Linked DNA regions of Formosa sp. Hel1_33_131. The protein of the gene in region 1 binds, or shares a complex with, the protein of each later gene. Links are inferred from orthologs where the notes say so. Each region holds a gene or a part of one and is shown on either strand. Other genes may lie near its edges.

The links. Proteins that work in one complex are often made in the same cells at the same time.
Region 2: the proteins of uvrA (region 1) and mfd are in contact, whole or in part, in a crystal structure (PDB 4DFC), measured with the Escherichia coli proteins. The link is inferred for Formosa sp. Hel1_33_131 from one-to-one orthologs.

Annotation. Positions count from the first base shown.
Region 1 is NZ_CP017260.1:79,831-87,484, forward strand. Bases 1,456-4,817 are described here. They hold uvrA (excinuclease ABC subunit UvrA), read left to right. Parts: upstream 1,456-1,785; coding sequence 1,786-4,617; downstream 4,618-4,817. Other genes in these bases: FORMB_RS00390 (L-threonylcarbamoyladenylate synthase), read left to right, coding at 1,456-1,752; FORMB_RS00400 (TIGR00730 family Rossman fold protein), read left to right, coding at 4,641-4,817. Outside these bases: FORMB_RS00385 (ATP-dependent helicase), read left to right, coding at 1-1,117; more of FORMB_RS00390, read left to right, coding at 1,132-1,455; more of FORMB_RS00400, read left to right, coding at 4,818-5,330; FORMB_RS00405 (metalloprotease), read left to right, coding at 5,349-7,654. UniProt on the Escherichia coli protein: The UvrABC repair system catalyzes the recognition and processing of DNA lesions. UvrA is an ATPase and a DNA-binding protein. A damage recognition complex composed of 2 UvrA and 2 UvrB subunits scans DNA for abnormalities.
Region 2 is NZ_CP017260.1:2,057,018-2,065,014, reverse strand. What follows is about bases 1,625-5,492. They hold mfd (transcription-repair coupling factor), read right to left. Parts: upstream 5,170-5,492; coding sequence 1,825-5,169; downstream 1,625-1,824. Other genes in these bases: FORMB_RS09495 (TerB family tellurite resistance protein), read left to right, coding at 5,300-5,492; FORMB_RS09505 (TlpA family protein disulfide reductase), read right to left, coding at 1,625-1,770. Outside these bases: FORMB_RS09515 (antibiotic biosynthesis monooxygenase family protein), read left to right, coding at 1-92; FORMB_RS09510 (YraN family protein), read left to right, coding at 95-454; more of FORMB_RS09505, read right to left, coding at 445-1,624; more of FORMB_RS09495, read left to right, coding at 5,493-5,728; FORMB_RS13280 (hypothetical protein), read right to left, coding at 5,725-5,850; FORMB_RS09490 (acyl-CoA thioesterase), read right to left, coding at 5,940-6,824; FORMB_RS09485 (DUF456 domain-containing protein), read left to right, coding at 6,942-7,439; FORMB_RS09480 (M1 family metallopeptidase), read left to right, coding at 7,525-7,997. UniProt on the Escherichia coli protein: Couples transcription and DNA repair by recognizing RNA polymerase (RNAP) stalled at DNA lesions. Mediates ATP-dependent release of RNAP and its truncated transcript from the DNA, and recruitment of nucleotide excision repair machinery to the damaged site.

The sequences.
Region 1 (7,654 bases):
AATTATCATCAATCCTTCAGATGAAGAGGCTTTAAAACGGATCATTAATTTTCCTGGGCGAGGGATTGGTCAAACAACGATTGACCGTCTAATTGTATCTGCCAATGAACATAATAAAACCATTTTTGAAATTCTAAAACACCTTCATGAGCTTCCCATAAACATCAATGCGGGGACTAAAACCAAACTGCAAAACTTTACAACGATGATTGAAAGTTTTAAGGTGATGAGTCAAACAATGAATGCCTTTGATTTGGCAGAGAATGTATGTAAAGCCAGTGGATTGATTCAGGAGTTTAAAAAAGATGGAACTCCCGAAGGCATTACCCGTTTGGAAAACATTGAAGAATTGCTGAATGGGATCAAAGATTTTGTGGAAGGACAACAAGAATTAGCGGACTCCACAGGATCCATTGCAGAGTTTTTAGAAGATGTTGCTCTGGCAACGGACTTAGATAATGAAGAAGGTGACGACAGCGACAAGGTGGCATTGATGACCATCCATTTGGCAAAAGGATTGGAGTTTCCGTATGTGTATATTGTTGGTTTGGAAGAAGATTTATTCCCGAGTGCAATGAGCATGAGTACACGTGAAGAATTGGAAGAAGAACGCCGTTTATTTTACGTGGCGTTGACCCGTGCTGAAAAACAAGCCTATCTGACCTATGCCCTCTCGCGATACCGCTGGGGGAAACTCGTAGATTCAGAACCCAGTCGCTTTATCGAAGAAATTGATGAGCAGTATTTGGAGATTGTCACGCCTAAAGAAGAACGCCGTTTCAACCCGATGTTAAGTGCTGATATTTTTGGAGATGTGGACCCAAATACGGTGCGCTACAAGAAGCCGGCTTACATGAAAGCCAAGCCAAAAGTTCAAGAGAAATTTCAAATATCGACACCTAAGAATTTAAAAAAGGTCAGTGAAACAAAACCCAATACTAACTTATTTGACAATAAATTAATTGTAGGTGATGTTGTGAATCACCAACGATTTGGAAAAGGAAATGTGTTAAGTATCGAAGGAAAAGCAGCGGATTTGAAGGCTGAAATTAAATTTGAAACGGGAGGTGTTAAAAAGCTATTGCTACGGTTTGCAAAACTTGAAATCATTTCATAAACACACTGAATTTTATGTCCGAACTTCTCAAAATATATCCAGAAAATCCAAACCCAAAGGCCATTCAAAAGGTGGTTGAAGTCCTTAAAAAGGGAGGGCTGATTATCTATCCAACGGATACAGTTTATGGATTGGGATGTGACATTACCAACGTAAAGGCTTTGGAACGTGTTGCCAAAATTAAAGGCGTCAAACTGGAGCGGTCAAACTTTTCGTTTATTTGTCATGACTTGAGTAATTTGAGTGATTATGTGACCCAAATTGAAACGCCCATATTTAAACTTTTGAAACGAAATCTTCCAGGACCTTATACCTTTATTCTTCCTGGAGCGAATACATTGCCGCATCCGTTTAAGAAAAAGAAAACGGTTGGAATTCGAATTCCAGATAACTCAATTGCGTTGGAAATTGTAAAGGCATTGGGCAATCCAATTGTATCTACGTCGATTCATGATGAGGACGAGATTCTGGAATACACTACAGATCCAGAATTGATTTTTGAAAAATGGAATTCTAAAGTTGACATGGTTATTGATGGTGGTTATGGAGACAATCAGCCGTCAACGATTATCGAAGTCAATGGAACGGAAGTGACTATTGTTAGGGAAGGTAAAGGAAGTATTGATCTATTTTAATGACAACTAATTAAGCGCGTACAGAACATATTTATGAGCAAGTTTGATGAATTTATAGAAGTAAAAGGTGCCAGAGTACACAATTTAAAAAATATTGATGTAAAGATTCCTCGGGATCAATTGGTAGTGATTACAGGGCTTTCAGGAAGTGGAAAATCTTCGTTGGCATTTGATACGATTTATGCGGAAGGGCAACGCCGTTATATTGAAACCTTTTCAGCCTATGCACGTCAGTTTTTAGGGAGTTTAGAACGGCCTGATGTTGATAAAATTGATGGGCTTTCGCCAGTCATTGCGATTGAACAAAAAACAACGAGTAAATCGCCCCGATCGACGGTAGGAACCATTACCGAAATTTATGATTTTTTAAGGTTACTATTTGCAAGAGGATCCGATGCCTACAGTTATAATACCAATGAAAAAATGGTAAGTTATAACGATGACCAAATCAAAGACCTGATATTAGAATCCTTTAACGGGCAACGCATCTCCATTTTATCGCCTGTCATACGTTCTCGAAAAGGACATTACAGAGAGCTGTTTGAACAGATTGCAAAACAAGGCTTCGTGAAAGTGAGAACTGATGGTGTAATTGTCGATATTACCAAAGGCATGATGCTAGACCGATATAAAATGCACGATATTGAAATTGTGATCGACCGTCTTAAAATTGACGCAACGGCACAGTCCACAAGTCGACTGAACGAAAGCATCAATACAGCAATGTATCATGGCGAAAATGTGCTGATGGTCATTGAAGAAGACACCAAAGAAGTGCGTTTTTTCAGTCGAGATTTGATGTGTCCCACATCTGGAATTTCCTATCCAAACCCAGAACCAAACAACTTTTCATTCAATTCTCCCAAAGGCGCGTGCCCAGACTGTAGTGGTATTGGAACGCTTTATAAAGTAAATGAAACCAAAATCATTCCTGACACAAGTCTGTCTATAAAAAATGGAGGGCTTGCACCACAAGGTGCTCAGAAAGAATCTTGGATGTTTAGACAATTAGAGCTCATAGGACGACGCTTTGATTTCAAGCTTTCGGATCCCATTTCAAAAATCCCAAAGGAAGCCTTAAAGATTATCTTATACGGTGGTAAAGATGATTTTTCAGTGGATAGTAAAACCTTAGGCGTTTCACGTAATTATGTGATTAATTTTGAAGGCATCGCTAATTTTATCGAAAGCCAATACAAGAATGCCGATTCTACGTCCATCCAACGTTGGGCAAAAAGCTATATGGACAATATTAAATGTCCAACTTGTGAAGGCTCTCGACTTAAAAAAGAATCGTTATACTTCAAAATTAACTCTCAAAATATTGCCGAACTTTCTGAAATGGATGTGGTAGATTTAGCCGAATGGTTCAAAGAATTACCAAATCATCTTTCTAAAAATCAAGAAATCATTTCGAAAGAAATTATTAAAGAAATTTCGACACGCTTACAATTCCTCTTGGATGTTGGTTTGGATTATTTATCAATCAGTAGAAGTTCAAAATCTCTTTCTGGTGGAGAAGCCCAACGGATTCGTTTGGCTACACAAATAGGCTCACAACTGGTGGGGGTCTTGTATATTTTAGATGAACCAAGCGTTGGTTTGCACCAACGAGATAATGAAAAACTCATCAAATCTTTAATTGCTTTAAGAGACGTAGGGAATTCGGTGATTGTGGTAGAACACGATAAAGAGATGATAGAACAAGCAGATCATGTGATTGATATTGGACCAAAAGCGGGAAAACATGGCGGGGAAATTATCAGTCAAGGAACGCCAAAAGACATTCTAAATAGTGGCACTATGACCGCGGATTATTTGAGTGGTGTTAAAAAAATTGAAGTTCCAAAAACCCGTAGAGAAGGAAATGGAAAGTTTTTAGAGCTCAAAGGATGTACAGGAAATAACCTGAAAAATGTGTCCATAAAGTTACCACTCGCCAAAATGATTGGAATAACAGGTGTTTCAGGAAGTGGTAAATCGACCTTAATAAATGAAACCCTCTACCCTATTTTAAATAATTATTATTTTCATGGAGTGATGGAACCGATGCCTTATAAATCTATTAAAGGCTTGGAACATTTAGACAAAGTGATCGATATCAATCAGTCACCTATTGGACGAACGCCACGAAGTAATCCTGCTACTTATACAGGGGTATTTGGAGAAATCAGGGCCTTATTTGCTAAAATCCCAGAAGCCATGATTCGCGGTTACAAATTAGGACGCTTTAGTTTTAATGTGGTTGGTGGACGCTGTGAAACATGTAGAGGTGGTGGTCTGAGAGTTATTGAAATGAACTTCTTGCCAGATGTTTATGTCGAATGCGAATCCTGTCAGGGGAAACGATTTAATAGAGAAACCTTAGAAATTAGGTACAAAGGAAAATCAATCAGTGATGTCTTGAATATGACGATCGATGAAGGCGTGGATTTCTTTGAGTTGATTCCGAAAATTCACCGAAAATTAAAAACCATTAAAGATGTTGGTTTGGGCTACATTACGTTAGGACAACAAAGTACTACGCTTTCTGGTGGGGAGGCACAACGGATTAAATTGGCCACAGAACTGAGCAAGCGCGACACTGGAAATACCATTTATATTTTAGACGAACCGACAACGGGGCTTCATTTCGAAGACATTCGCGTGTTAATGGGTGTGCTTAATAAATTGGTAAACAAAGGCAATACGGTGATTATTATCGAACACAATTTAGATGTGATAAAAACCGTTGATTACATCATAGACATTGGTCCTGAGGGTGGTAAAGGCGGTGGCGAGATTCTTGTAAAGGGAACGCCAGAAGTTGTTATAAAAAACAAAACGAGTCATACTGCTAAGTTTTTAAAAAAAGAATTACATTAGTAGGCATTAAATAAAATTGAATTATGGGACCGGAACAGAAACACAAAGGGTGGAATGAAATAAAAACAAACGACTCTTGGGCGATTTTTAAAATCATGGGGGAATTTGTAAATGGGTTTGAGAAAATGAGTAAGATTGGGCCTTGTGTGTCCATTTTTGGATCTGCAAGAACGCCGACAGAAGACACCTATTATAAATTATCTACAGAAGTCGCAGCAGCGATTGTAGATGCTGGTTACGGCGTTATTACGGGCGGTGGCCCTGGAATTATGGAAGCTGGAAATAAAGGCGCACATTTAGCAGGCGGAACATCTGTTGGACTTAACATTGAGCTCCCTTTTGAACAACATAACAATCCATATATCGACCGCGATAAGAGTTTAGATTTTGACTATTTTTTTGTTAGAAAGGTGATGTTTGTAAAATATTCTCAAGGAATTGTTGTGATGCCTGGAGGCTTTGGAACCTTGGATGAACTGTTTGAAGCCATTACATTAATTCAAACTAAAAAAATTGAAAAATTTCCTGTTATTCTTGTAGGATCTACCTTTTGGAACGGCTTGTTAGAATGGATTAAAGCGACCTTATTAGAACGTTTTGAAACCATTAGCGCCAAAGATTTAGACTTAATTCACGTGGTAGATACTTCTGATGAAGTCATTAGCATTCTAAATAATTTTTATAAAGAATATCAATTAAGCCCTAATTTCTAATTGTACAAAACTAAATTGTTGACTGTAAGACCGTTATTAAAGGCCCTATTAACGCTTATTATTTATATAAGTGTATCCTCTGTTTTTGGACAACATGCCATGCAAATAGAGGCTGTCTTAGATGCAGAGAAGAATACCATAACTATAAAACAACGCATTGACTATCAAAATAATTCTGATGAGAGTTTAAGTGCGTTGTATTTTAATGATTGGACGTCCAGCTATAGCAGTCCAACAACGCCTCTTGCAAAACGATTTATAGAAGAATTTGACAATGCCCTACTCTCGGTAAAACCAAAAGATCGTGGCTTTACAGAAATAACTGCGATTCAAAATTCTGCTGGAAACTCTATCGATTACAACTATTTAGAAAACCAACCAGACATTTTCAAAGTCACACTAGAAAATGAATTGTTACCAAACACATCTACAACATTACATTTTGAATATACCCTTCAGATTCAAAGCGATCGATTTACAGGCTACGGAGTCACAAAGGATGGAGATTTCAATTTAAAATACTGGTATTTTTCACCCGCGGTTTATGAACATTCCGAATGGAAATTGTACAGTAATAAGAATATTCAGGATTATTACACACCGGAATCAAGCATAGACATCAGCATGAACGTTCCTGAATTTTATGATGTCGCCTCCGAGTTAAATTTAAGATCCACACAAACAAAAGAACAAAAAAATACCTTTAATTTTACAGGAGAGAAGCGTACAGACAGTCGTCTTTACATTTCCAAAACGCCCTTTTTTAGATTTAACGTTCAGAACTTGAACATCATCACAGATAGTAACGAAACTAAAATAAGTGCTTTAAAGCAAATAGATATCTTTAAAAAAATTGTTAGTTTTTTAGATTCAGAACTCGCAGTCTATTCACAAGATAATTTGTTGATTACAAATACAGACTTGAATAAATATCCTATTTATGGCTTAAATATCATTCCAGACTTTTTAGCACCCTTTTCTAAACAATTTAAATATGAACTGAATCTTCTAAAAAACTTAACAAGGCTTTATTTAAAACGACACTTAAAAATAAACCCAAGAGAATCGTATTGGCTACAGGCAGGATTTGAGAATTTTATGTTAATGAAATATGTCGAACAATTTTATACCGATGAATCATTAATAGGAAAACTATCCAATGTTTGGGGAATCAAATCTTATAATTTAGCCAAACTGAAGTTCAATGACCAATACCCTTTGACCTATTTACACATGGTGCGAACAGGTCGCGATCAAGCATTAAATACTCCAAAAGATGAACTTTTAAAATTTAACGCCAACCTATCCAGCAAATATAAAGCGGCCTTAGGGCTTTTATATCTTGAAGATATCATTGAGGATTCAAAGGTTGAAGAATGGATAAAAGAGCTTGTAAATACGCCTACGCAAGAACTTCTAACTACAGCGCGTTTCAAAACCTATTTAAAGACAAAAACTTCAAAAGACATCGATTGGTTTTTTGATTCCTATTTGACCAACTCCCAACAAATAGATTATAAAATCACTGATGTTGAAACCACGAAAGACTCTATCTATTTTACGGTTAAAAATAAGAAAAAAGGGCAAAGACCTATTTCACTTTTTATGCTTAAAGACGGCAAAGTCATTTCGAAACAATGGCTTACTGAAATTGGTGCTAAAAAACAATTTGTCGTTCCCAACATTCAGGCGGATAAATTAGTGCTTAACTATGATAAAAAGGTTCCTGAATTTGATTTGAGAAACAACTGGAAATCGATATCGGGAAATTCATTATTTAACAAACCGTTTCAAATTCGGTTTTTTAAAGATGTGGAGTCTCCACATGATAATCAATTGTATTTTTTACCCATTGTAGAGTTTAAAAACATCTATGACGGTCTGAATTTAGGAATGAATGTCAATAACAAAGGGGTCTTAAATAAACCCTTTTTGTTTGGAATCACTCCTATATACAGTGTGACTTCGAATGCGCTCACAGGAGGTGCAAAGGTTCGATATAACACCTTTTTTGAAGATCAAAACCTATATAATATCAATTTTGGGATGGCTATAACGCACGCAAGTTTTGCCGAAAATGCTTTTGTAACCAAGACCGTGCCTTATGTTAATTTCAATTTTAGAGATGCTTCTAATCTAAGATCAAACGAATTAAAAAGTTTGAGTTTCAGATATGTTGGTATCGAAAAAGATTTTGTGAAAATAGAAGATGATGAAGCGGTTGCCCCTCCATATAAAGTGTTTAACATTCGATATATCGATGCAAATAATGGCTTTAAAAAATATCATAAATGGTTTCTAGATGCTCAATTTTCAGACCAATT
Region 2 (7,997 bases), 2.0 Mb from region 1 along the record:
AAGCACAGATTAAAGGACAAAAAACATGGTATAGCCAGTACAAAGTGCGTATTGCCAAAGTAGAACGCGACTATGATTTTCTAAAAAAATAACAATGTCTGATTCTTACAATCGTGGTATTTCTGGAGAAGGCATGGCGGTGGAGTATCTGATCTCTAAAGGCTATCGGATTTTAGCGCAAAACTTTCGCTATCTAAAAGGCGAGGTGGATATTTTGGCACAAAAAGACAACTGTTTGGCAGCGGTAGAAGTCAAAACCCGGAGTACTTCCGACTTTGGAGCGCCCGAAGAATTTCTGAAACCTGCACAAATACAACGCATTATCAAAACAGTGGATTATTTTGTGACGTCCAGAGATTTAGAAGTTGAAGTGCGTTTTGATATCATCGCGATTGTACTCACAGATCAAGGTTCTGAATTGGAGCATATTGAAAATGCATTTTATCACTTTTGATCCAACACTGCTTTCAAATCTTTCAATAAATAGGGCTTCGCTGTAATGACTTTAGAAGCATCCAACACAAAATAGGTTGGAGTTGCCTGAATGTCATAGCTTTTTGTGATGGCATGCGCCCATTTTCCTTCGGCAATACTGTGTGTGAATTTCGACCAAGGCTGGATGGTTTCTGTCCATTGTTTCGGACCTGCCTCGATCCCAATGGCAACCACTTCGATGTTTTTTTCAGGGTGATTGGAAATATACGCATGGACTTCGGGAAGTTCGTTTAAACAATGGGGACAATCGCTACTCCAAAAAATCAACAGATAAGTCGTTGCACCCTCTATGTCATAAAGAGTCGTTTTTGACATGACCGAAGGATTTTCTATTATAAAATCAGGTGCTTTCTCCCCTATCGCAATCTGTATAAACGTTTCTAAAGACGTAATCAATTCCGTGTCATTTGCTTGTTTCGCCAAAGGCAGCACATAAATTTTGGTGAGATACACTGCCAAAGCATCGTGTCCCGCCGTGATGAGAGCTTCTCTCAAAGTATTTAGGGTTGTCAATTGGTAGGACACATCGGTTGTTCCTAAGTCCTTAAAAACCGCATCAATATTGGCTTGATATCCCTGAAATGAAGGTGTTCCAGAAAGATGCATTCGGAGTATATAATCCAGTGATTTATCGACTATAAAATTAGAACTTTGGAGGATGGTATCTTGAAAATCAATGGCTTTAAAATAATTCGCTTTCACATTTGAAATATAGGTGTTTGCTGTTTCTACCGTGTTAGGAATATAGGGCTTGCTGGCGGCTATAAAATGTGCAGCGATCGTTCCTTTGGACAGCGCTTCGTACGAATTTTGAAGGCTGTCTATTTTTTGAACGCGGTGTTTATAAATCAAAGCATCCATGGTCGGTTGTGCGTACAGTTGCATTAATTCGTTATGAGCAAAAGCCATTGATTGAGTATAGCCTTGCAGTAGCTGATTTTCTTTGGAATTGGTAAATACAACTCCTGTTTCGTTATCAAAATTAAATTCAACCGCTTCGGTTCCGTTGTATATAAACTCAAAATTATGTTCGGATTGTGGGAGGGCATAGACCAACTTATAAAGCCCCGCAGGAACAGATGCGCCAAGGTCAATTTGCATTTCGCCTTGTGCGTTCACGCTGCCATAACTCACATAGGTCGCATTGCCCGCCGAAAGCTGATACAACATGGTCGCTTTGAATTTACTGGCAGGCGAAAAAACGCCTTTGACCTGTTGTTGTGCCATCCCTAAAAAAGGACTGATAAGACTGAAATAAAGAAGGTATTTAAACATAGGGCTTACTATTTATAAGCTCAAATATAATCATCTTCCGACAAAAACCAAGTGTTATGTCAAGATTGGTTTTAAGGCTTCTAGCCCTTGTTGCACCGAATTGATCTTAGAAAAACTCATCAACAAACGCAGCCCGAGACGCATTTGTTTTTCTTTCACAGTACAGGTTTCTGGATGTGCTTGAACGTATTGCAATACTTTTGAAAAATGAATGCTTTGGTAAAAACGACTTTCTTGATCACTGATAAAATAGCCCACTAATTTGTGGTTTTTCATGACAATTTTCTCGAAGCCTAAAGTCGTTGCCAACCACTTGATACGCACACTGTCTAAAAGGTCTACTACCTGCGTTGGAAGTGCGCCAAATCGATCGATTAAATCCCGTTCAAAGAGTTGTAAATCAGCTTCGTTTTTCAAGGTATTTAGTTGGGTGTACAAACTTAAACGCTCGGTAATATTGTTGATGTAATCATCTGGAAATAACAAAGAAAAGTCGGTGTCAATAGTGACATCTCTTACAAATTCCTTGGTGTTTATATCTTCATTATAAAGCGACTTGAACTCGGTTTCTTTGAGTTCTTCAATGGCTTCATTCAGTATTTTTTGATAGGTTTCAAATCCAATATCATTGATAAATCCACTTTGCTCGCCTCCCAACAAATCGCCAGCGCCTCGAATTTCCAAATCTTTCATGGCAATATTAAATCCACTTCCAAGAGCAGTGTATTGCTCAAGAGCTGAAATACGTTTGCGCGCCTCATCCGTCATGGCATGAAAATCGGGTGTAATAAAATAACAAAACGCTTTCTTGTTACTTCGACCGACACGGCCCCGCATTTGGTGTAAATCACTCAGTCCAAAATTATTGGCATTGTTAATGAAAATCGTATTGGCATTGGGTACATCCAAACCACTTTCGACAATGGTGGTACTGACCAAAACATCAAACTCTCCACTCATAAAATCGAGCATGAGTTGTTCCAACTTCCGCCCTTCCATTTGACCATGCCCCACACGGATTTTGGCATCGGGCACCAGACGTTGTAAAAGCCCAGCGACTTCTTTAATGTTCTCAATACGGTTGTGAATAAAATAAACTTGTCCCGCCCGTTGAATTTCATATTGAATCGCATCCCGAATAACTTCTTCATTCAAACGAATAACAATACTGTCAATCGGAAAACGGTTGGGTGGTGGCGTTGTAATAACCGATAAATCCCGTGCTGCCATCAAACTAAATTGAAGCGTTCGAGGAATTGGGGTCGCAGTGAGCGTGAGCACATCTACATTGTCTTTAAGGGTTTTGAGTTTTTCTTTGACTGCCACTCCAAATTTTTGCTCCTCATCGACAATTAACAACCCTAAATCTTTAAATTTCACGGATTTATTGACCAATTGATGCGTGCCAATAATGATGTCCAAACTCCCAGATTCTAACTGTTCTAAGGTCTCTTTGCGTTGTTTGGTGGTTTTGAAACGGTTGATATAATCAACTCTGACAGGAAAATCTTTCAAACGTGCCTTAAAGGTTTTGGCATGCTGAAACGCCAGAATGGTGGTCGGCACCAAAATGGCAACTTGTTTTCCATTGTCAACAGCTTTAAAAGCGGCTCTCAGAGCAACTTCGGTTTTTCCAAACCCTACATCGCCACAAATCAAACGGTCCATAGGGCGTTCGCTTTCCATATCCGCTTTGATATCGGCTGTGGCAGTAATTTGATCGGGCGTATCCTCAAACACAAAAGAGGCTTCCAATTCAAGCTGCATCGAAGTATCTGGGTTGTATCTAAAACCCGTTTCTAACTTGCGCTTGGCATAGAGTTTTATCAGATTGAAAGCAATTTCTTTAACCCTTGATTTGGTTTTTTGCTTCAATACTTTCCAGGCCTTACTACCTAGCTTATAAATTTTAGGAGACTTTCCGTCTTTCCCATTAAATTTTGTGATTTTATGAAGGGCGTGAATGCTTAAATATAAGATGTCACGTTCGCCATAAAACAGTTTGATGGCTTCTTGTTTTTTGCCTTCTACATCAATTTTTTGCAAGCCTCCAAACTTTCCAATCCCATGGTCAATATGGGTGATGTAATCCCCGATTTCGAGTTTGGTTAATTCTTGAAGAGTAATGGATTGCTTTTTGGAAAACCCGTTTTTGAGGTGAAATTTATGGTAACGTTCAAAAATCTGATGATCGGTATAACAGACCATTTTTTTATCGTGATCGATAAATCCTTGGTACAAAGACAACACAATGGTTTGACACTGCACATCTTCATCTACGGTTTCAAAAATATCATAAAACCGCTGGGCTTGTTGGGCATTGGAACAACAAATATAATTTTGATACCCCATATCGTGATGGGTATTTAAATCTTCAATAATCAGATTAAACTGTTTATTAAATGAGGGTTGAGGACTGACTTGAACCTCCAATTGCTGTTCCTTTTTAGTTGCTAAAACAGCGGTCGTTCCAAATTCAACCACCGAGAAATCCAACAACTGCGATTTGAAATTAGCAGACGTGCAAAACAAATCTTCCGGTCGGCTGTGCTTAAGGGTCGCCGACAATTCATTATACGCCTCGGAAGCTTTTTCTTGAAGCGTATCTGTTGCTGCTAAAAATGCAGGAATATTTTTAGTAAACACCACCGTATTTGAAGCAATATATTCTAAAAACCCTTGGCGTGTTTCATTGAGCAATTTATGCTCGATATTGGGAATGATTTGAAGTTTTTTAATTGGTTTTATCGAGAGTTGCGATTCAATATCAAACGTTCGAACACTGTCCACTTCGTCGCCGAAAAATTCAATTCGGTAGGGCTCGTCATGCGAAAATGAAAACACATCTACAATCCCACCCCGCACAGAGAATTCGCCTGGCTCCGTGACAAAATCAACGCGTTTAAACTGGTATTCAAAAAGGACTTCGTTGAAAAAATCTAAACTCAATTCTTCACCCACCGCTACCTTAAACGTTGATTTTTCAAGTTCTTTTCTGGACAACACTTTTTCAAAAAGCGCTTCGGGATAGGTAACAATGAGTGCTGGTTTTTTTTGAGAATTGATACGGTTCAATACCTCAGCGCGCAACAACACATTGGCGTTGTCTGTCTCCTCAATTTGATAGGGTCTGCGATAGCTTCCTGGATAGAACAAGACTTCTTTGTCATCGAGTAACACCTCCAAATCGTTCAAGTAATAGGCCGCTTCTTCCTTGGTATCAAAAATTAACAAAAAGGGGTGCTTGGCGGTTTTAAACACACTGGCTATTGTGAAGGACAACGAAGAGCCTAAAGCGCCTTTTAAATGTGTTTTTTCTTTGGACTTGGATATGGCAGTGCTCAGATTTTGATGAATCAAAGACTGTTCAAACTTTTGAGAAAGAATGGTTTTACTCAATTAGAAAATTTTTGCAAAGATATAATAATAGTCTTTGAATTTGATTTTTATTAAGAGTTAATCCTTTTAAAAAATCAAACTAAAATTCAAAAAAAACATGTAAGTTTGTGTACCTAAATTTATATAACCTATGTCCTTTTCAGACCTATTTAATAGTGGTTTCACCACTCGAAATCAAGATCATTTTGCTTCCATTGTGAGAGTCGCTTTTAGTGACAACATCATAAGCCAAGAAGAAAAAGATTTTTTAGACCGCCTTGCTCACAACTTAGGTATCTCAAAAGAAACCTATTTAAGCATTTTTAAAAATTACAAATTGCACCCCATCAATCCCCCAATATCGCAAGCGTCACGCATTGAGCGCTTGTATGATTTGGCACGGATGGTGTATGCCGATGACATCAAAGATGCGCACGAAGTGACGATGCTTCGCAAAATAGCCATTGGACTGGGATTTCAGACGGAGACGGTTTCAGAAGTCGTCAATACTTCCTTAAAATTGATAGCTGACAAGGTCGACTTTGAGACGTTTCAAAAAGAAATGAAGCGAGTTTTTTAAATATACAATTCTTTTAAATCTACAAAGTCAGCATATCCCTCTTGTTTATGTTGATGCCAGGCCTCGAGTTCTTGAGGCTTTAAATCTTCAATAGAAATTTTTACTAAAATTGTAGTCATCATTCTAAATTTTATACCCAAAGTTACAAAAAATCTATTAAAAAACCCAAATAGAAATATCCTTCTAAAGACAAAAAAGTAAAGTATTTAAATTAAATAGTCCCAACTTTCGACCCTTGATCCAAGATCCGCATCAAGCCTTCTTGAGCAACGGAGGCAATTAAATTTCCTTTGGAGTCAAAAATACTCCCTCTTGAAAACCCTCTCGAATTAGAAGCACTCGGACTGTCGATGGCGTACAAAAGCCATTCACTGATATCAAAATCGCGGTGGAACCACAACGCATGATCTAAGCTGGTATAAAACACTTCTTTAGAGTTTAAAAATTCGCGATGCGGCATGGATGCAGGACGTAAAATATTATAGTCCGAAGCATAGGCCAACAACTGGTGTTGAAGCGGAATATTGGTCGCGAGTTCTTCACAAGTCTTGAACCAGATATTGTCATAAGGCGGACTGTTTTTAACCAATTTGGTAAGCATATTATCAACGGGCTTAAATTCAAATACTTTGGGTAAAAAGGCCTTGTAACGCTTGTAGGTATCTGGAATGACCTCCTTAAATTGTTCTATTTGTTTATGGCTATCCATCAATTCTTCTGGAGGAAATACATTGGGCATCGAAATTTGATGGTCAACTCCTTCTTGTTTTAATTGAAAGGATGCAGACATATTAAAGATTGCCTTTTCATTTTGAAAAGCAACCACACGACGGGTGGTGAAACTGCCACCATCTCTGATGATATCAACTTCATATTTTATGGGAATATCAATGTTTCCACCCAAAATAAAATAGCCGTGCATGGAATGTGCATAGCGATCTTCAGGAACGGTTTGATAGGCGGCATGCAGAGATTGTGCCAACACTTGACCCCCAAAAACACGGCCCCACGGCGCTTGATAATTTTTTCCGATATAGGTGTTGCTGTTGATTTTTTCAAGCGTTAACAACTCAATAAGTTCCTTAAGGGATTCCATAGTTTAATATTTGCTGCAAAAATAGTCATTTGTGTATAAAATGACTTTTAAATTCTTTTAACAAACTGTTAAATTTTGTAACATTGGAGCACCCTTAGAGTCTAATAAATAAAACGTATGGATATTTTCTTAATTATAGTCGCTGCCTCCTTAATGGTTCTAGGAATCGTTGGAAGCTTTTTGCCTGTTTTACCAGGGCCTTTTACAAGTTGGATCGGGCTTTTGGTGTTGTACTTAATGCCCGAAATTGAGGTCAGTGTTGTAACGCTTATTATAACGCTGATTGTGGCTGTTTTAATCTGGATTTTAGATTACATCATTCCAGCCATCGGCACGAAGAAATTTGGCGGCACCAGAGCAGGAATGATTGGTACTACCCTTGGACTCATCATTGGCTTGCTGGCTCCAATTCCTGGCGGTATTATTATCGGACCTTTTGTAGGTGCTTTCGTTGGAGAATTGATAAACAAAGCCGATTCCAGAACCGCCTTGAAAGCTGCCTTTGGAAGTTTGTTAGGATTCTTAACCTCTGCGTTTATTAAATTCGTGGTGGCTATCATCTATTTAGGTGTTTTTATCTCTATAATTTGGGAGCATCGATCCGTCGTATTTTAACATCCAATCGCTTTTAACAAAATTTTTAATCAATATTTTATAAATTATATTAAATTCACCATCTAATAACACAAATTTTATTACTATGAACAAGTATTTTTCTATTCTACTTTGTGGTTTATTTCTCTTGTCGTCATCCCTGATAGCACAAGAAAAAGAACCTTCTAACTACAACTATAACGATGCTTTTGGGCATGATTTTTATAGTAAAAATGGGACTGCAACGCGTTCAGCGAGCGGAAAACCAGGACATGCCTATTGGCAAAACAGCGCCGATTACAGTATCGACGTGAACTTAAACGAAACTACGAAAGAAATTTCGGGGTCGGAAACCATTACTTACACAAACAACAGTCCAGATGCATTGGATTTTTTGTGGATGCAATTGGATCAAAATTTATTTAAACTCGATTCTCGTGGAAAGGCGATTGTTCCCTTACGTGGAAGCCGAAATGGCGACAAGGGTCAAGATTTTGATGGGGGTTACGGCATCAACACCATCAAACTTATTTACAATAAAGGACGGCGTTCTACAGAAGTGAATACTACTTACACAAT